2 regions of the Megasphaera sp. UBA4233 genome follow, and region 2 is predicted to be linked to the other one. Evidence: riboswitches for the same ligand, from Rfam matches in the RefSeq annotation. Region 2 holds a riboswitch; the other holds the start of a gene.

Region 1 (3,424 bases), on a different contig from region 2:
ACTTTGGCATTAGTGCTGTTCATGCAGTCGCAATGTGTTATAATAAGCAGTATATGAATTATTCCCGTATCCAGTCATCGCATAGAGAATGGATCATCATTGAGGTGTAAACATGACAGAGAAAATCCATTATGTGAAAGCCGATCCTAGTGGCAATACGACGATTCTCGTATTGGACGCGATTCCTAAACAGGAACACGCTTCGTTAGCAGCCAGACTGCTGCAGCCTGAGTATGTCGGCGCAGAGCAAGTAGGTTTTCTGACCTGGCCCGATAACGATGCCGATATACGTCTGGACATGATGGGAGACGAGTTTTGTGGCAACGCTTCGCGATCAGCTGCTGCCTATTTACTCTCCCGGTCCGGCCAGGATTATGGTGAGTACCGCGTTTCCTGTTCCGGATGCAATAAGATATTAAAAGCAGTGGTAGTTCGCGACGAAGGGGAACTATATGATGCCAGTATTGAAGTTCCCCTGCCTAAAAAAATGGATGTCATCAGCCTGGCAGACGGTAATTCGACGTACCGGTTTTACTGTGTTGAGCTGCCAGGAATTATGCATTTCGTTCATTTTACTCCTTCTATTAAATTAGTCGATAAGAATACTTTATGGCGGGCGGTGTATCAGTACGCCAGCACCCGTCATTATGAAGCATTCGGCATGGATCTGGTAGATCGCAAAACGCTGACGATGATACCGGCTGTATATGTCACTGGTACGGATACGCTATATTGGGAAAAAAGTTGTGGTTCCGGGTCGGCGGCCACGGCGGCGGCACTGGCCCGTCTGTGCGGCCATAATATTGCCTGTGAGATACGCCAGCCTGGTGGAAGTATTACCATTGAAGCGTCATATGCTGACCAGTCTGTCAGACACATCCGCATAGGCGGCCCCGTGCGGATTGAAATGGAACAATGTGTTTGCGTTGACAAGGAGATACCAGGCACGGTATAATAATTGCGTAGTCATGTGACTGACGGAAGTGGACTAACCACATGGAGCATGATTTGAAGAAGCCGACCGTCTGGGCAAATAGTCCGGATGGCCGGCTATTTTTATCAGTGCACAAAGAGAACAGGAGCTGATCTTTATTATGGCAAAGGTATTAAGCGATATTGAAATTGCACAGCAGACTCACCTGGAACCCATTGTAAAAATTGCAGAAAAGGTTGGTCTTACAGAAGATGACCTGGAATTATATGGTAAGTATAAAGCGAAAATTTCCTTTGATGCCATTAAACGGCTGTCAAAAAATGAAGATGGAAAACTCGTGCTGGTAACGGCTATTACACCGACTCCTGCTGGAGAAGGGAAAACGCTTACGACGATAGGCCTGGCCCAGGCTCTGAACCAGCTGGGACATAAGACGATGACGGCATTGCGGGAACCTTCTCTGGGTCCTGTCTTTGGTATAAAAGGAGGAGCGGCTGGCGGCGGTTATTCCCAGGTTCTTCCTATGGAAGATATCAATCTTCATTTTACGGGTGATATGCATGCGATTACAGCTGCCAATAACCTGCTGGCTGCGGCAATCGACAATCACGTGCATCAGGGAAATGCTCTCCGCATCGATGTGCGCCGTATTGTATGGAAACGGGTCATGGATATGAATGACCGGGCACTGCGTGATATAGTCGTAGGACTCGGCGGCAAGGTCAACGGGTTCCCCAGAGAAGACCATTTCATGATTACCGTAGCATCGGAAATCATGGCAATTCTCTGCCTGGCTAGTGATCTGATGGATTTGAAGAAACGGATGGGGGATATTATCGTCGCTTATGACCTCGATGGCAATCCGGTCCGTGCCCGTCAACTCGGGGTAGAAGGGGCGATGGCCATTCTCATGAAAGATGCTATCAAACCGAACATTGTACAGACGACGGAAAACACGCCGGCTCTTGTACACGGCGGACCTTTTGCCAATATTGCCCACGGATGTAATTCTGTCGTAGCTACCAAGCTGGCTCTCAAAATGGGAGAAATAACGGTGACGGAAGCCGGATTCGGTGCTGACCTGGGTGCGGAAAAGTTCATGGATATCAAATGCCGCTTTGCCGGAATCAAACCAGATGCCGTCGTCATCGTCGCCACCATTCGGGCGCTTAAGATGCACGGCGGAGTAGATAAGAAAAATCTCCAGCCGGAAAATCTGGAAGCACTGGAAAAAGGCTTTGCTAATCTGAAGAAACATATCGAAAATATGCGCAAATATGATATCCCCGTCGTAGTAGGCATAAACCGCTTCCTGACAGACACGGATGCCGAAATAGCATTGCTTACCCGCCTTTGTCAGGATTATGGTGTCGATGTGGCTCTGAACAACTGCTGGGCCGAAGGCGGCAAAGGGGGACTGGACTTGGGACGGAAAGTCCTGCAGCTCCTGCAGCAGCCCAAAACACCGTATAAACCGTTGTACGATGTCAATGACACGATTCTTCATAAATTGGAAATCCTGACGAAAGAAATCTACGGCGGCGACGGCGTCATCCTGGAAGGCAAAGCGCCGAAACAAATTGCCGAACTGGAAAAACTTGGCCTTGATAAAATGCCGGTCTGCGTGGCCAAGACACAGTATTCCCTTTCGGATAATCCCGCATTACTGGGAGCGCCGGAACATTTCAAGATTACCGTCAAAGACGTCCGCGTCTGCACCGGTGCCGGGTTCATTGTCTGCCAGACGAGTAATATCATGGTCATGCCAGGCTTACCGAAAGTACCGGCTGCCAACCGTATGGATATCGATGAAAACGGCGTCATTACAGGTCTGTTCTAGTCGTTATGGCTAGCATATAAAAGGCGGCTTTACAGCCGTCTTTTACTGTATGCAGACTAGCATGATGAATTAACATACATAATAAGTGAGGATACGATAGTGGATAAGAAAAAATTATGTGCCCTGCCCATAGATGAAATGCTGGCGGCTACGGCTTCCAAGGATCCAGTACCGGGCGGCGGTGGCATTGCGGCCCTTACAGCCGCTTCGGCGGCAGCACTGGTTGAAATGGTAGCGAATCTTACCATAGGTAAAAAAGGGTATGAAAAGGTAGAGCCGATGATGCGGGACATACGCAGTCAGGCTGAAGAATTGCGGATCCGGTATCAGGACGGCATAGATGAAGACGCCCATGCTTTTGAAGGGGTCATCCGCGCTGTGCGCCTTCCCAAAAATACACCGGAACGCACTGCCATAGTCCAGCAGGCTTTTAAGAATGCAGCAGCTATTCCCTTTGCTCTGGGAAAAGACATTTTTGTTCTTCTCCAGCTGAGCGAACAAGTCGTGCGCTATGGCAATGCCTGGGTCATTACCGATGGCGCTATTGCCGCTATGAATGCCCGGGCCGCTATGCGGTCAGCCTTTTATAGCGTACGCGTCAATCTGAAATCTATTACCGATGAGGACTATGTCCATTTTATGATGGATGC
Region 2 (3,424 bases):
TCCCGGGCTTTCCGATAAACGGGCGGTCCTCTATATCCGCAAGAGTGGCACGAGTCCGGCTAAATACCCGCGCAAACCCAAAATGGCGGCAAAACATCCATTATAAAATAAAAACTTCAGGAGAAAGGGTGTATGATTATGTCTTTGAAAACGTCTATAGCTGTCGTCCTGGCAGCCTGCTTTACGATGTTCAGTGCATCGGCACTGGCAGAAGAACCGCAGATCGATGCTCAGTCAGCCTGCGTCATCGATTCTGCGACGGGCAATGAACTGTATGCCAAAAATGCAGATCAGCGCATGTATCCTGGCGGTACGACTATGATGATGACCAGCATCCTTGGCGTCGAATCGGGAAAACTCGATACGGTCATGACCGTATCCGATGCATCCCAGCAGCTGGCCGGCGATGTGAGCCGTCTCGGCATTTATCCCGGTGACAAGGTGACGTTGCGCAATGCCCTGACGGGCATGATGACGGTCGGGGGCTGTGATGTGGCATATGATGCGGCTGTTACGGTTTCGCCGTCTCTGGACAGCTTTGTTCAGTCTATGAATGAAAAAGCGGCATCTATTGGGGCCAGTCATACGCACTTCACCAATCCGGCCGGACTTCCTGATGAAAATCATTATTCTACGGCGAGAGACCTGGCAAAAATTGGCGCCTATGCCATGAAATCAGCCGATTTCCGGGGACTCGTCAATCATGCTTCCTTTGACATGCCCTATGCAGACAGTGGTACGAAGCATTGCGAAACGACGAATGAATTTCTCACCAGCGGTTTTGCGGGAGCTGACGGCATCAAGACCGGTGCGACTAACGATGGCGGCCCTTGTCTGGTAGCTTCTGCTACGCGTAATGGTCATACCCTGGTTGCGTCCATACTCAACAGCGGTGACCGTGCTGGTGATGCGGCAGCTCTCCTGACCTATGGCTTTGAACGCCTGTCGGCCCCAGAAGCTGCTGTAAAGAATGTAACGACGGCAACGACGGCGACAGCTGCCGAAAAAGCAGCGGTTACCGCTTCCCAGGCTGTAACACAGACTGGCCGTGCATCTAATGCACCGGCTGATGCCGATGAAGCCTATGTCCTGCGCGATGCGCCGGCAGGACAGACCTTATCCCAGATAGCAGCCCAGCAGAAACAGGCGGCCCGGATTGCTGCGGAAAATCAGAATGAAAAATAAGACAGGCTCCCTATTGACAGACAGATGTTTCCTGATATAATGAAAGAATATCAAGAAAATATGCGATGCAGGCCTGACGGAATCAAGTGGAATAACCACGTGGACTGTATCGTTTAGAAAAAGCGCCGACCGTCTGGGCAAAGATATGAAAATATGCTTTGGCCAGCCGGCCGGTGCTTTTTTTGCACTCTCTTTGCCGGCCGACCGCAAAGGAGAGATGGATTCATGAAAAAGAACCGTTGGCTTATTGCGTTGTCTGCTATGGGCATCCACATCTGCATTGGCAGTGTCTATGCCTGGAGTGTCCTTACCCGTCCTATCATGCAGGCTATGGGATTTTCTCTCAAAGATACGACGTGGACCTTTTCCCTGGCTATTTTGTTTTTAGGACTGTCTGCTGGTTTTCTCGGCAGCTTCGTCCAGAAAATCGGACCCCGTAAGTCGGGTCTGCTGGCCATGACCTTTTTCTGCAGTGGCATGTTCGGCACGGCTGCAGCGTTATATTTCCACAGCCTGCCTCTGTTATATCTCTTCTACGGAGTCATTGGCGGTATTGGTCTGGGAACAGGTTACATCACTCCCGTTTCGACACTGGTCAAATGGTTCCCGGACAACCGTGGCTTTGCGACGGGCCTGGCTATCATGGGATTTGGTTTTGCCAGTATGATTGCCGGTCCGGTCATGCAGCTTTTGGTCCAGCATCTGGGCCTGATTCCCAATTTTCTCATCCTGGGCACGGTATATATGGTCATCATGACGGCTTCTTCTCTGTATCTGGCTCCACCCAAACCGGGAGAAGTCCCCGTTTCCGATGCGGCTCTTCGCAAAGCCGGTTCCCGCCATACGCCGGTCTATGCCGATGCCATGCCTCAGTTTAGCGTAAAAAAAGCGATGAAGACGTGGCAGCTCTATACTATCTGGTGGCTCTTCTTTACCAATATTACCTGTGGCATTGCTCTTCTGGCTGTCGCCTCTCCTATGGCTCAGGAAGTCGTCGGCATGTCGCCGATGGCAGCGGCTTCGATGGTCGGCATAATCGGATTCATGAACGGCGCCGGCCGCATTGCCTGGGCTACTGTTTCCGATTACCTGGGCCGTTCTATGACCTATGTCCTGTTCTTTACTATTGAAATCCTGGCATTCTGGCAGCTGTCCCATGTCACGGGAGCTTTCAGTTTCCAGATACTCGTCCTGCTCATCATTACCTGTTATGGTGGCGGTTTCTCCTGCATGCCGGCCTACCTTTCCGATCTTTTTGGGACGCGGGAACTGAGTGCCATCCACGGCCGGATCCTGACGGCCTGGGGAGCTGCTGGCGTTGCTGGTCCCCTGGTCCTGTCGCTCATTAAGGAAACGACCAACAGTTATGCCATTACACTGCAGTTCTTCTCTGGCTGTTTCGTACTGGCTCTGGCCATTATGCTCTTCCTCAAATACAAGACGCGTCATGGTATTGTTACCAGCGACAATGCTGTAGCAGCCAGTGTACAGAAAGAACACAGCATGCAGTAACAGATGTAAATTTTTCAAATAGTTTTTATAAAGGCGAAAAGCATATCAGAAAACGGTTGTCACATGAAATAGTTGCTTCGTGTGGCAGCCGTTTTTTCTATTACCTTCTAGTATAAATGAACGGAAATGATTGCTATTTCAATATAATGATTGAACGTGATTGAAAATGAATGAAAATGTTTGTATAATACGGGGTATAAAAAGTAATTCTGATTGTACAGAGGTAGGTGATATATGTGCTGACAGAAGAACGACAAGATGAGATGGTACGGCTGGTAACGGCCGGCGGTTCTGTTTCCGTACAGGAACTGGTTGATTATTTTCAGGTTTCTGAAGCGACGGTGCGGCGTGATTTGTCGGTCCTGAACCGGGACGGCCGGCTTCGCCGTGTTCATGGCGGGGCAACGGCACTGCCTTCTGAAGAAGGGGTGTATGAAGCCAATATGGAAGAACTGGAACATAAGTATTCTCTCCATATGACGGAAAAACGGCGCATAGCCCAGTATGCTGCTTCCTGCGTGACTGATAGCGATTTTGTGTATCTTGATGCGGGATCGACGGTGGAACAGATGGCAGATTTTCTGACGGGGTCAGGGGCATCCTTTCTGACCAACAGCCTGCCCCTGGCACAAAAACTGGCCCGGAATGGCATATCTGTCCATATGCTGCCAGGCCATGTAAGGGGAACGACTGCATCCGTCGTCGGCAGTGAACTCCTTCAGGCACT

Evidence for each region. A riboswitch is a leader RNA that binds a small molecule or an ion and turns the genes downstream of it on or off. The one in region 2 is predicted to bind ZMP and ZTP.
Region 1: it holds a riboswitch for ZMP and ZTP, as region 2 does, so the genes downstream of both, B2U90_RS07780 (formate--tetrahydrofolate ligase) here and B2U90_RS09785 (L-lactate MFS transporter) in region 2, are expected to answer to the same signal.

What each region holds. Positions count from the first base shown of each region.
Region 1 covers NZ_DGXL01000022.1:93,255-96,678, reverse strand. Annotated here, with positions in the region: gene B2U90_RS07785 (hypothetical protein) at 113-955, shown strand; ZMP/ZTP riboswitch at 961-1,038, shown strand; gene B2U90_RS07780 (formate--tetrahydrofolate ligase) at 1,095-2,774, shown strand; gene B2U90_RS07775 (cyclodeaminase/cyclohydrolase family protein) at 2,913-3,424, shown strand, end outside.
Region 2 covers NZ_DGXL01000026.1:104,451-107,874, reverse strand. Annotated here, with positions in the region: gene rsmG (16S rRNA (guanine(527)-N(7))-methyltransferase RsmG) at 1-106, shown strand, start outside; gene B2U90_RS09790 (D-alanyl-D-alanine carboxypeptidase family protein) at 133-1,185, shown strand; ZMP/ZTP riboswitch at 1,245-1,331, shown strand; gene B2U90_RS09785 (L-lactate MFS transporter) at 1,411-2,697, shown strand; gene B2U90_RS09780 (DeoR/GlpR family DNA-binding transcription regulator) at 2,934-3,424, shown strand, end outside.